DNA from 3 places in the Allobosea sp. AK1 genome. Region 2 is predicted to be linked to each of the others. Evidence: predicted binding sites of a transcription regulator. Region 2 holds the regulator's gene; each other region holds the start of a gene.
The links. The regulator LexA, encoded in region 2, represses DNA repair genes until DNA is damaged. The targets are predictions, from matches to a motif close to TGTTCNNNNTGTGTTCNG.
Positions count from the first base shown of each region.

Region 1: FHT98_RS17550 (DNA recombination protein RmuC) is a predicted target of LexA. The motif match lies at 2,593-2,610, and genes of this name have one in related genera.
Region 3: FHT98_RS09410 (helicase-related protein) is a predicted target of LexA. The motif match lies at 2,794-2,811, and genes of this name have one in related genera.

Region 1 is NZ_VFMG01000001.1:3,628,732-3,633,240, reverse strand. Features, by position in the region: gene FHT98_RS17570 (hypothetical protein) at 1-69, shown strand, start outside; gene truA (tRNA pseudouridine(38-40) synthase TruA) at 82-834, opposite strand; gene fmt (methionyl-tRNA formyltransferase) at 888-1,817, opposite strand; gene def (peptide deformylase) at 1,989-2,528, opposite strand; gene FHT98_RS17550 (DNA recombination protein RmuC) at 2,643-3,827, shown strand; gene FHT98_RS17545 (methyl-accepting chemotaxis protein) at 4,243-4,509, shown strand, end outside.
Region 2 is NZ_VFMG01000001.1:4,969,869-4,974,377, reverse strand. Features, by position in the region: gene trpD (anthranilate phosphoribosyltransferase) at 1-110, shown strand, start outside; gene trpC (indole-3-glycerol phosphate synthase TrpC) at 118-924, shown strand; gene moaC (cyclic pyranopterin monophosphate synthase MoaC) at 921-1,403, shown strand; gene FHT98_RS23695 (molybdopterin molybdotransferase MoeA) at 1,403-2,614, shown strand; gene lexA (transcriptional repressor LexA) at 2,695-3,402, shown strand; gene FHT98_RS23685 (ComEC/Rec2 family competence protein) at 3,396-4,509, opposite strand, start outside.
Region 3 is NZ_VFMG01000001.1:1,876,351-1,880,859, reverse strand. Features, by position in the region: gene FHT98_RS09425 (outer membrane beta-barrel protein) at 1-946, opposite strand, end outside; gene FHT98_RS09420 (KpsF/GutQ family sugar-phosphate isomerase) at 1,097-2,071, shown strand; gene FHT98_RS09415 (MerR family transcriptional regulator) at 2,168-2,587, shown strand; gene FHT98_RS09410 (helicase-related protein) at 2,894-4,509, shown strand, end outside.

The sequences.
Region 1 (4,509 bases), 1.3 Mb from region 2:
GCCCTGCCGCTGGTCACTGCCAGCCTCGTCCTCGACTACGGCGTCACGCGGCTGTTCGGCCTGTTCTGAGGCGCCGCGGCCTCAAGCCGACGGATCGACATAGTCGACCCCGGCGAGATAGAGCCCGCAGGACGGCGCCAGCGCCGCGCATTGCGAGCGGTCGCGGGCGGCCAGGACCTTGCCGACCTTGTTCTCCGGCCAGCGGCCCATCCCGACCATCTTCAGGCAGCCGACGATCGAGCGGACCTGATGATGCAGGAAGGAGCGGGCATGGACATAGACGACGATCTCGGAGCCCTCGCGGCGGACATCGCAACGATCCAGCGTGCGGATGGGACTGTTGGCCTGGCATTCGGCGGCACGGAAGGTGGTGAAGTCGTGCTGGCCGAGCAGCGCCTTGGCCGCGCGGTCCATCGCCTCGTGATCGAGCTTGACCGGCACATGCCAGACGCGGTCGCGATCGAGCGCCGGCTGGGCCCGGCGGTCGAGGATGCGGTAGACGTAATAGCGGCGCCGCGCCGAGATGCGGGCGTCGAAATCACCGGGGACCAGTTCGGCGCTGAGCACGGCGACAGGAATCCGCTTCAGCCGGGCGTTGGTTGCGTCGCGCACGACATCGGTGCGCCATTCCTTGTCGATATCGACATGGGCGACCTGATGGGTGGCGTGGACGCCGGCATCGGTCCGGCCGGCGCAATGCAAGCGGACGGGATGACCGCAGAAGGCCTCGACAGCCTCCTCGACGCTCTGCTGCACGGACGGGCCGTTGAGCTGGCGCTGCCAGCCCGAGAACGGCGTGCCGTCGTACTCGATGACGAGCTTGTAGCGCGGCATCAGAGTCCGCTACCGAAAAGTGCGAGGCGGTTTTCGGACAATGGCCTGCTCATTCAAAGCTTGTCGCCGGCTCCGAGCCGGGCGCCGCGCAGGAACTCGGCCCCGCTCATCGGCGCCTTGCCGGCGCGCTGGACCTGAAGCAGCTTCACCGCCCCGACGGCGCAGGCGACACTGCCCTCGTCGTCGAGCAGCGTGCCAGGCTCGGCCGCGCCGCCGGCCCGGGCCGTGCGCAGGATCTTCAGGCGCTCCGGCCCCTTGCCGAGGTCGATCTCGGCGAAGGCACCCGGGAAGGGCGAAAGGCCGCGCACGAGATCGTGGACCTGCTGCGCCGGCAGGGTCCAACTCAGCTTCGCCTCGGCATTCGCGATCTTGCTCGCATAGGTCACGCCCTCTTCCGGCTGCGGCGTGAACTGCAGGCCGCCGCGCCCGAGCGCCGCGAGCGCGCGCACCATCAGATCGGCGCCGAGCAGGCTGAGCTGATCGTGCAATTCGCCGGCCGTCATGTCCGGGCCGATCGCAAGGTTCTCGACCATGGCGACGGGTCCGGTATCGAGACCGGCTTCCATCTTCATGACACAGACGCCGCTCTCGGCATCGCCCGCCATGATCGCACGCTGGATCGGGGCGGCGCCGCGCCAGCGCGGCAGCAGCGAGGCGTGGAGATTAAGGCAGCCGAGCTCCGGCAGATCGAGGATCGCCTGGGGCAGGATCATGCCATAGGCGACGACGACGGCGACATCGGCCTGGTGCGAGGCGATGATCTCGGCCTGCTCCGGCGTCTTCAGCGTCTTGGGCGTGAAGACCGGGATGCCGAAACGCTCGGCAGCGCGATGCACCGGCGAAGGCTTCGTTTCGAGGCCGCGGCCAGCCTGCGCCGGGGGGCGGGTGTAGCAGGAGACGACCTCATGCCCCTGGCCTACGATCTCGGTCAGCACCGGCACGGCAAAATCCGGCGTGCCCATGAAGATGACGCGCAAGCTCATACGCTCGACCTTACCTTGGCCCGGCTCGATACCGGGAAGAATAGAACAGCCCTCATCCTGAGGAGCAGCCAGAGGCTGCGTCCCGAAGGATGATCCTGTCGCCTCCTGAAGCACCCTTCGAGACGCCGCGCACCGCGGCTCTCAGGACGAGGGCTCGGATACGACCGCTCGCTACGCAGCCCGTTCGCGCTTGGCTGCCTTGGCGAATTTCTTGGTGACGCGCTCGCGCTTCAGCCGCGAGATATGGTCGATGAAGAGCACGCCATCGAGATGGTCGATTTCGTGCTGCAGGCAGGTCGAGAGCAAGCCATCGGCCGCGATTTCATGGGTCTTGCCGTCGAGATCCATGTAGCGGACCTTGACCTCGGCCGGGCGCTCAACCTCCTCGTAATATTCCGGGATCGAGAGGCAACCTTCCTCGTAGGCGCTGAATTCGTCCGAGGACCAGGTGACCTCCGGGTTGATGAAGACCTGCGGCTTCTTCGGTTCGGGCTCCTCGCCCTCCTTCGTCTCGGGCTTCGACAGGTCGATCGTCACCACGCGCAGCGGCACGCCGATCTGGATCGCCGCGAGCCCGATGCCGGGCGCGTCGTACATCGTCTCGAACATGTCCGCGACCAGCGTCCTGATCTCGGGCGTGACGGCCTCGACCGGCTTCGAGACGAGGCGAAGCTGGGCGTCGGGCAGGATGACGAGCGGGCGAACGGACATGGGATTCCAAGGAGAAAGAGCTGTTGAGCCCGGGACATAAGCATTTGTGGAGGAGCGGTCAAACTGTTCCGCTTTCGTTCGCAATTCCCTGCCGAATCGGCTAGGCTCCCGCGCATGAACGAGATCGCCTTCACCCTGCTGGAACGCCCGGTGACATGGGCCGAGGCCGCGCTGGGCTTCGGGGGCCTGAGCCTCGCCCTGCTGCTGATGGCGGTGATCGCCAGCTGGCGCGGCGGCCGGAGCCGCGCGATCGAGGCAGCGATGGCGACTGAGCGCGCCCGCGAAATGGACGACAAGGTCGCCGAAATGAACCGCCAGCAGGCCGAGCTCGCCGGCCGGATGCAGTCGATGGCCGAAATCCTGTCGACCCGGCAGGGCGATCTCGCCCGCCTCGTCGCCGACCGGATGGACGGCCTGAGCCACAAGGTCGGCCAGGGCCTTGAGCAGAATGTCCGCCAGACCACCGAGAGCCTCGGCAAGCTGCAGGAGCGGCTGGCGGTGATCGACAGCGCCCAGAAGAACCTGACCGATCTCACCTCCGAGGTCGTGACGCTCCGCGACGTGCTCGCCAACAAGCAGGCGCGCGGCGCCTATGGCCAGGGCCGGATGGAAGCGATCGTCCGCGACGGGCTGCCCGCCGCCTTCTTCGCGTTCCAGCCGCAGCTTTCCAACGGCAAGCGGCCGGACTGCCTCGTCACCCTGCCCGGCGACGGGCGCGGCCTCGTCATCGACGCCAAATTCCCGCTGGAGAGCTTCACGCTGCTGCGCGAGGCGCGCGGCGACGACGCGAAGAAGACGGCCGGCCAGCGCGTGCGCAGCGATGTCGGCGTGCATGTGAAGGATATCGCCGAGCGCTATTTCCTGCCCGGCGAGACGCAGGACATCGCCCTGCTCTTCGTGCCCTCCGAATCGATCTATGCAGATCTGCACGAGCATTTCGACGATGTCGTCCAGCGGGCGCACCGGGCGCGCATCATGATCGTCTCGCCCTCGCTCCTGGCACTGGCGATCCAGCTGATGCAGTCGCTGGTTCGCGATGCGCGGATGCGCGAGGAAGCGCAGGTGATCCAGACCGAGGTCGGCAAGCTGCTCGACGACGTGCGCCGGCTCGGCGAGCGCGTCGACAAGCTCGACAATCATTTCCGGCAGGCACAGGACGATGTCGGCCAGATCAAGACCTCGGCCGGCAAGGTGACGAGTCGCGCCGAGAGGATCGGCGCGCTCGATTTCGACGACGAGAAGAGCGAGCCGAAGCTGCCCTTCGCCAAGGGGCTGGAGCTGAAACGCGCTGCCGAGTAGGCACCGGCGCCTTCACGCCTGCCGTCACGGCAAACGCTTCCTGCGCTTTTGATTTCTGCACTTGCGATGCGGAAGCTGCGCTGCTCGGCCGGCCACAGCGAAAGTACGCGCTCATGCCCGGGCGGCCCGCCCGTTGCGGCATTAGAACAGTTTTAAGCATTATCTGGAAGAAATTCAGGCGCTATCAGCACTCAATACGATCGAATGCCGGCCTGGACTAGGCATCTCGACCACGCCTGCAGCCTAAATCTATGCGTTGCCGGCGGCGTGCACTCCGTAGCTGCCATACCGCGTCGTTCTTCCCGAGAGATGGCTCTTCATGCTGAAACTGCCTTTTCTGCGACTTCCGATCGCGACACGTCTGGCGATATTGGCCGTATTGATTGTCGGCGTTGCGGTGGCGGCCTCTGTTGCGGTGTCCCTTCGCGCGGCCGAGAAGGCGATGCGGGAGCGGGCCCAGTCGAGCCTGACGGTCAACATCAACCTTCTGCGGGATATCCTTCTTGCCAAGGGCGAGCCCAGATTCGAGGGCGGCAAACTCATTTTCGGCAGTGAAAGCGTCAACGGCAACTTCGCCGCGGTCGACAAGGTGAAGGAGCTTTCCGGCGGTACCGCCACTGTCTTCATGGGCGATACCCGGGTGACGACCAACGTCATGAAGCCGGACGGCACCCGGGCCGTC
Region 2 (4,509 bases):
CCGGCAAGGCCCGGGATTTGAAGGACGGCTTCGCCCAGGCGACGGCCGCGCTCGATTCCGGCAAGGCCAAGGCGACGCTCGCCGCGCTCGTCAAAGCCTCGAACGCGTGAGGCCGGCATGACCGATATCCTCGCGAAGATCGAAGCCTATAAGCGCCAGGAGATCGCGGCAGCCAAGGCCGCGGTCCCGCAGGCCGAGATCGAGCGCCGCGCGCATGCAGCCTCCAAGCCGCGCGGCTTTGCCGATGCGCTGGCCGGCAAGCTCGCACAAGGCACGCCCGCTCTGATCGCCGAGATCAAGAAGGCGAGCCCCTCCAAGGGCCTGATCCGCGCCGATTTCGACCCGCCTTCGCTCGCCCGCGCCTATGCGGCCGGCGGCGCGGCCTGCCTCTCCGTCCTGACCGACGCGCCGTCCTTCCAGGGGCGGCCGGAATTCCTCACCGAAGCGCGGGAGGCTGCCGGCCTGCCGGCACTGCGCAAGGATTTCCTCTACGAGCCCTACCAGGTCTACGAGGCCCGCAGCTGGGGCGCCGACTGCATCCTGATCATCATGGCCGGCGTCGACGATGCCACCGCCAAAGCGTTGAACGAGACCGCGCGCGAGCTCGGCATGGACGTCCTCGTCGAGGTCCATGACGATGCCGAGCTCGACCGGGCGCTGAAGCTCGAAAGCCGGATGCTCGGCATCAACAACCGCGACCTGCGCAGCTTCAATGTCGATCTTGCGGTCACCGAGCGGCTGGCACCGCGCGTGCCGGTTGACCGGATCGTCATCAGCGAGAGCGGTATCTTCACGCATGACGACATCGCCCGGCTCAATCCGATCGGCGTCAACAGCTTCCTCGTCGGCGAGAGCCTGATGCGGCAGGCCGACGTCACCGCCGCGACGCAGGCGCTGCTGACCGGCAAGGCCGTCGCGGCGTGAGCCGGCTCAGCCATCTCGACGCGCAAGGCCAGGCGCATATGGTCGATGTCGGCGGCAAGGCCGAGACGACCCGCATGGCGATCGCCGAGGGCCAAGTCGTGATGGCGCCGGAAACGATCGCGATCGTCCGCGACGGCAACGCCAAGAAGGGCGATGTGCTCGGCACCGCGCGCCTCGCCGGCATCATGGCGGCGAAGCGCACGCATGAACTGATCCCGCTCTGTCACCCGTTGCTGCTCAGCAAGATCGCCGTCGATCTCGATATCGACGAGGCCTTGCCGGGCGTACGCGTACGGGCCGAGGTGAAGATGAAGGGCCAGACCGGCGTCGAGATGGAGGCGCTGACCGCCGTCTCCGTCGCCTGTCTGACGGTCTACGACATGGTCAAGGCCGTCGACCGGGCGATGCGGATCGAGAACATCCGCCTGCTGCACAAATCCGGCGGCCAGTCCGGTGATTACGAGGCGAAAGCTAGCTGATGGCGCTCACTCCGGTCCCCGTCGCGCGCAAGGCGCTGCTCGACAGCATTCCGGGGCCGACCGGGGCGGAAACCCTGCCGCTGGCACAATGCGCCTGGCGGGTGCTGGCCAGCGAGGTCAAGGCACTCAGGACGCAGCCGCCTTTCGCCAATTCCGCCATGGACGGCTATGCCGTGCGCGGCGACGAGATGGCGGAAGGCGTTTCGCTCACTGTCATCGGCGAATCCGCTGCCGGCCGGGCCTTCGATGGATCGGTCGGGCCGGGACAGGCCGTCCGCATCTTTACCGGCGCGCCGATGCCTGAAGGTGCCGACACCGTCCTGATGCAGGAGGATGCCGACGGCGTCGGCGGCCCGGTGATCCAGGTCCGCGTGCCGCCGGCGAAGGGCAAGTTCCTGCGCGCTGCGGGGCTCGATTTCCACGAAGGCGACGTGCTGCTGCAAGCCGGGCGCGTGCTCGACAGTGCCGCGCTCGGCCTTGCCGCTGCGATGGGGCATCCGACTTTGCCTGTCCGGCGGAAGCCTCGGGTGGCGATTCTCGCCACCGGAGACGAACTGGTGGCGCCGGGCGAACCTGTGGGCCGCGACCAGATCGTCGCCTCGAACTCGTTCTCGCTCGCCGCGCTGGTCGAGAAGGCCGGCGGCACCGTCATCGATCTCGGCATCGCCCGCGACGACCATGCCGACCTCGCCAGCAAGATCGCAAGGGCGAGCGACGCCGATGCCGATGTGCTGATCACGCTCGGCGGGGCCTCGGTCGGCGCGCATGATCTCGTGCAGGAAGCGCTGACGCGAGCGGGTATGGCGCTCGGCTTCTGGAAGATCGCGATGCGGCCAGGCAAGCCGATGATGACCGGGCGGCTCGGCCGGATGGTCGTGGTCGGGCTGCCGGGCAATCCGGTCTCCTCGATCGTCTGCGGCCATCTCTTCGTGCTGCCCTTGATCGAGGCGCTGCTCGGCATCGCGGACGCCGACCGCGACCGCAGCATCCCTGCCTTGCTCGGCCGCGACATGCCCGGCAATGACGAGCGCGAGGATTACCTGCGCTCGGAGCTCACGCTGACGCCGGAAGGCTGGGTGGCAACGCCGTTCGACCGGCAGGATTCCTCGATGCTCGGTACGTTGGCACGGGCGCAGGCCCTGACGATCCGCCCGGCCCATGCCGCTCCCGCGAAGAAAGGCGAGGCCTGCCGGATCCTGCCCTTGCGGTAGCGGCTTGCGGAACACAAGCAGAACGCGTATGGTGTTCGTGCTTTGTTTCGAATCTGCGCATTGAGGGGCTGGCGGCGACCATGCTGACACGCAAGCAACATGAACTCCTGCGCTTCATCCAGGAACGCTTGCGCGAGAGTGGCGTGCCGCCCTCCTTCGACGAGATGAAGGATGCGCTCGACCTGCGCTCGAAATCCGGCATTCACCGCCTGATCATGGCCCTGGAGGAGCGCGGCTTCATCCGCCGCCTGCCGAACCGGGCGCGTGCGCTCGAAGTCATCAAGATGCCGGACGGGCTCGGCGCGCCTCAGGCGCGTCCGCGCTTCAGCCCGGCCATCGTCCAGGGCGGCCTGGGCTCACAGCCCAGCATGGCCAAGCCGCGCCCTGCCGAGGACGACAGCCGGCATTCCATCGCCATCCCGGTGATGGGCCGCATCGCGGCGGGCACGCCGATCTCGGCGATCCAGAGCCGCAGCCACACCGTCTCGCTGCCGCCGGACATGCTCGGCTCCGGCGAGCATTACGCGCTGGAAGTGCGCGGCGATTCGATGGTCGAGGCCGGCATTCTCGACGGCGACACCGTCGTCATCCGCAGGCAGGACACGGCCAATACCGGCGACATCGTCGTGGCGTTGATCGATGACGAGGAAGCGACGCTGAAGCGCCTGCGCAAGCGCGGCTCCTCGATCGCGCTCGAAGCGGCGAACCCGGCCTACGAGACCCGTGTGCTCGGCCCTGACCGGGTCAAGATCCAGGGCCGGCTGGTCAATCTGATGCGGCGCTACTGAAGGCGTTCGGTGTCGGCCTCGGCTTCGTTGTCGGCGGCCGGTGCGGGCTGTGCGGTGACCGACTGATTGGTGGGACGCGTGCCTGGCTCCGTCAGGCGCCGCTCGCGCCGGCGGCTCCAAGGCCGCTCGCTGCCGGACTGCTCCGCGATATGGCTGCTCCATCCCGACGCCGTCCGGTAGAGCGAGGTCGCGCCGTCGCGCGATAGCGTCATGCGCTCGACCAGCCTGGCCTTGCAGGTGCCGCCCCAGGGGATGGCGGTCACGACGAGGTCGGCGCGCTGGCAATCCTCGATGATGGCGAGTCGCTCGCGCGTATAGGAGATCGTGCGCTTGTCGGCGGTCTGCGCAACGCATGCCAGCCGGTCGCAGGCGATGCCGGCGCGCAAGCTGGGATCGTCGGGCGAGCGGCTGTCGCCATCGGCGGCGAGCCATTGCTGCAGGACGAAGCGGCTGGGCTTGCCGGCGATGGCGAGGCGGCCATCGGGACCGCGCACCGCCAGCCCGGAGCCGTCGCGCTCGATCAGGATCTCCGGCCGCTCCGGCTTGCCGGCAATCGCGACGCCGAGGATCAGCGGCAGGGCCGCAAGCCAGCGCCAGGCCGTGGTCCAGAGTGTCAGCCAGAGCAGCGCCATCGCAAAGCAGGCGAGCACGCCTGAGCCGAAAGCCGCCACCGTCACGGTGGAATGGTCGATGGCCGCGACCCAATGCGCCACCTTGAGGACGACGTCGGAGGCGAGCCCCATCAAGGCCCAGGCCGGCCAGTCCAGCCCGAACGGATAGGCGAGCACGCCGAACACCGCCGCCGGCATGACGAAGAGCGAGACGAAGGGCAGCGCCATGGCGTTGCCGAGCAGGCCGAAGGGATTGAAGGTCTGGAAGTGATAGGCTCCGAAGGGCGCCGTCGCGGCGGTGGCCAGCATGGTGGTGACGAGGATGCCGAGCGCCGCCGTCCAAACGGCTCCGAGCGGCCAGGGCAACACGCGCGGCGGCTCGGTGCGGCTTCGCCCTTCCCAGCGTTCCGCGAAGGCGATCAGCGCCGCGACCGCACCGAAGGACATCTGGAAGCTCGGCCCGAGCAAGGCCTCCGGCTCGCGCAGCAGCACGATC
Region 3 (4,509 bases), 3.1 Mb from region 2:
AGGCGGCGCGCAGGCGCAGGCCGTACTGGGTCATGTTCCGGTCCTTCTGCGACAGCATCGCACCGTTTGAGAGGCGAGCGTCCTCGTAGTCGCTGCGGTCGACCGAACCGCGCAGCGTTAATTGCAGCCGGTTGATGTCATGCGTGACGCCGGCAGAGGCGCCATACTGGTAGATTTGCGGGCGGCCGGTGACGTTGGCGGTCAGGTCGGGCGAGCCCGGCCGCTGCGTGTCGAGCTTGAGCCGCGATTCCAGGAGGATGCGGGTGTCGCGGGTCGCATCGAGACGCAGGTCGAGATTGCCCTCGGCATCGGGACGGGAGGCGTCCTTGGCGCGGAAGAATTCGAGGTAGCCGCCGCGCAGCTGGCCCTTGAGCTCGTGGACGTTCCAGTCGGACTGGATCGCCAGTTCGCCCTCGTGGCGGCTATAGGCCGAGCCCTTGGTGCCCGGAGCCGATGTGCGCTGCGGGTTGGTGTCGTAGCCGATCGAATTGGTGACCGAGGGACGCAAGGTGACCGAGCCGATCCGGATGCCGAGCGCGGCATAGGGGTCTTCCTCGCTCGCCGGGCGGCGCCGGGGCGGCGGGGGAGCGGGAGGCGGCGGCGGTGGCAGCACCGTGACAGCGGGCGGTGGCGCGCGGAACTGGCGCTGGGTGACGCCGCGCAGCGTCGGCGCCTGGATCGGCTGGCTGGCGCGCGGCGGCTGCCGCCCCGAAACCGCCGACCCCTGCCGCTGGACCAGCCCGGCGGGATCGCGGACGGCTTCCGGCTCGGCGGTGGTGGGCGTCAGATCGGGCTGGGGAGCTGCCGGCTGCTGCGCGATGTAAGCCGGCGTGCCGGTCCTGAGGTTGCCGCGCGGCATCTGCTGCGCCTGCGCCGCCGTATGGGCGAGCGCAAGCCCGGCCAAAGCCGTTCCGGACAGAAGCAGGGTCGTCGCGCGGCCGGACACGGGCGTCGCAGGGCTCCAGAAGACGGGACGCGCGGATTTCGCGCATGGTTAATGGAGTTAGAACGAACAGGGTTAAGGAGCCGTCAACACTGGTCGACTGCGTCGACAGGCGGTGGAAATGACTGATGGCGCCGTGCTACAGCGCGCGGCATGACAGCCGATATCCGCGATTCCGCCCTCCGCACCATCGCCACCGAGCGCGCCGGGCTCGATGCGCTCCATGCCGCCCTGGCGGATGGGCTGGGCCAGCCTTTCACTGAGGCCGTGGCGATGATCCGGGGCTCGAGCGGGCGCGTGATCGTCTCCGGCATGGGCAAGTCCGGCCATGTCGGGCGCAAGCTCACGGCGACGCTGGCCTCGACCGGCACGCCCGCGCATTTCGTCCACCCGGCCGAGGCGAGCCATGGCGATCTCGGCATGGTCCAGCCCGAGGATGTCGTAATCGCGCTGTCCTGGTCCGGCGAGGCGGTCGAACTCGCCGCGCTCGTCGGTTACACGCGCCGCTTCCGCGTCGGGCTGATCGCCATCACCGCCAATGCCGAGAGCACATTGGGCAAGGAAGCGGATATCGCGCTCGTCCTGCCCAAGGCGACGGAGGCCTGTCCGAACGGGCTCGCGCCGACGACCTCGACGACGATGCAGATGGCGCTCGGCGATGCACTCGCCGTGGCGCTGCTGGAGGCGCGCGGCTTCTCGCGGCAGGATTTCTTCATCTACCACCCCGGCGGCAAGCTTGGTGCACAGCTCAAGACCGTCGAGAGCATCATGCATCGTGGTGCCGATTTGCCGCTGATCGGTTTGGACACGCTGCTGCCCGACGTCATCGCGATGATCTCGGACAAGGGCTTCGGCTGTGCCGTGGTGATGGACCTGGACGGCAAGCTCGCCGGTGTCGTCACCGACGGCGACCTGCGTCGCAAGGCGGCGATGGGCGGTGGGGTCTCGCTCAGGGCGCGCGATATCATGACGGTGAATCCGCGCCGCGTCGGCCTCGACACGCTCGCGGTCGAGGCGCTGGAACTGGTCAACCGCAGCCGGATCACGGCGCTGATCGTGGTCGATGCCGAAGACCGCCCGGCCGGGCTCGTTCATGTCCATGACCTGCTGGCGATGGGCGTGGCTTGATCGAGCTTGCAAACGGGCTGGGCAGGGTTATCTGAAGCTATAGGAACTATAGCTTCTTGAGGTGACGCGATGACTGCTGCCGGCAAGCTCGAGCGTGTGATGCCGATCGGCGCTTTGGCGGATCGCACCGGGGTCAAGGTCGAGACGATCCGCTATTACGAGCAGGTCGGTCTGCTGCCGCCGCCTGAGCGTTCCGAGGGCAACCAGCGCCGCTATGGTCGGCGCCATGCCGAGCGCCTCGCCTTCATCAAGCATGCGCGCGATCTCGGCTTCGCGGTCGAGAATATCCGCACCCTTCTGAAGCTCTCGGATACGCCGGGCATGGCTTGCGACGAGGCGCATGCGATTTCGGTCGCCCATCTCGACGAGGTCCGCGACAAGATCGCGAAATTGCGCTCGCTGGAGAAGGAGCTGGAGCGGATCGCGACGACCTGTTCCGGCGGCGTCGCGGCCTGCGATTGCGCGATCATCGAGGCCTTGGCCGATCACGGGCAGTGCGACCACGCTCATCATTGAGGCGCGCGGGCAGATCGGAAATCTGCCTTGCCTCTCGTCTCCGGGCTGAAAAGGCTTAAATAGGATTCCTGCCGGGCGGCTTTTGCGCTGCTCTGCCACGCCATTCCGGGAGGGCGCGATGACGACATGGCCCATGCCGCCAGGGCACGGATTCCGAAAAGGGAACAAAACCCGATTCTGCCGGAGTCAGCGATTCGGCCCCGCTTCGTTCCAGACTCGTTCTTGTAAGGCCTGCTCTTAAGACCTGCATCGACCCCGTCCACGCTCCCGCCCGTATGGGCGGGCGATTTGATCGGCTCCTTCGCCTTGCTTCCTTTCCGTTCGCTGCCGCCCGCCGCCCGCGCCAATAGCGTCACGGCCGTGCTGGGCCCGACCAATACCGGCAAGACCCATCTCGCCATCGAGCGCATGGTCGCCCATCCCACCGGCATGATCGGGCTGCCGCTCCGCTTGCTCGCGCGCGAGGTCTATCAGCGTGTCGTCGACAAGGTCGGTCCCGAGGCCGTCGCGCTCGTCACCGGCGAGGAGAAGATCAAGCCGGAGCGGCCGCGCTTCTGGGTCTGCACGGTCGAGGCGATGCCGCGTGACCTTGCCGTCGATTTCGTGGCGATCGACGAGATCCAGCTCGCTTCCGATCTCGACCGCGGCCATGTCTTCACCGACAGGCTGCTCAACCGGCGAGGCCGGGCCGAGACCATGCTGATCGGCGCTGCGACGATGCGCCCGCTGATCGAGCAGCTCATGCCCGGCGTGAACGTCGTCACGCGCCCGCGCCTGTCGAACCTGACTTTCGCCGGTGATCGCAAGATCACGCGCCTGCCGCCGCGCTCGGCCATCGTCGCCTTCTCGGTCGAGGAGGTCTATGCCATCGCAGAACTGATCCGCCGGCAGAAGGGCGGGGCGGCCGTGGTGCTGGGCGCTCTCTCGCCGCGCACCCGCAACGCCCAGGTCGAGATCTACCAGTCCGGCGATGTCGATTATCTCGTCGCGACCGATGCGATCGGCATGGGGCTCAATCTCGACGTCAACCACATCGCCTTCGCCGCCGACAAGAAATTCGACGGGCACCACTATCGCAAGCTCAACCCGGCCGAATTCGGCCAGATCGCCGGGCGTGCCGGGCGGCATCTGCGCGACGGCACCTTCGGCACCAGCGGGCGCTGCCCGCCTTTCGACGCGGAACTGGTCGACGCGATCGAGAATCACCGCTTCGAGCCGATCCGCCAGATGCAGTGGCGCAATTCCGATCTCGACCTGCGCTCGATCGGCGGCCTGCTCGAGACGCTCAACCTCCAGCCCTCCGAGCAGGGGCTGACGCGCGCACTGATCGCAGAGGACATGTCGACGCTGGAAATCCTGGCGAAGGACCCGGATATTGTACGCTTGGCGCAGGGCCGCGCCGGCGTCGAGCGGCTCTGGGAGGTCTGCGGCCTGCCGGATTACCGCAAGATATCGCCGATGCAGCATGCCGATCTCGCCACGGCGCTGTATCTCAGGCTGATGCGCCACGGCCGGCTCGATGCCGACTGGTATCAGGCGCAGCTGGCTGCGCTCGACCGGACCGATGGCGAGATCGATACGCTCTCGGCGCGGATCGCGCAGGTCCGGACCTGGACCTTCGTCGCCAATCGTCCCGACTGGTTACCTGATCCAGAGCATTGGCAGGGCATGGCGCGTCTTGTAGAGGACAAGCTGTCGGATGCTCTGCACGAGCGTCTGGCCCACCGATTTGTCGATCGGCGCACCAGTGTCCTGATGCGCCGCTTGCGGGAGAATGCGATGTTGGAGGCTGAGGTCACCGCGACGGGCGACGTGCTCGTCGAGGGCCAGCATGTGGGGATGCTGCAGGGCTTCCGCTTTACGGCGGATCCGAAGGCCGGGGGGCCGGAGGTCAAGGCCCTGAACCTGGCGGCGATGAAGGC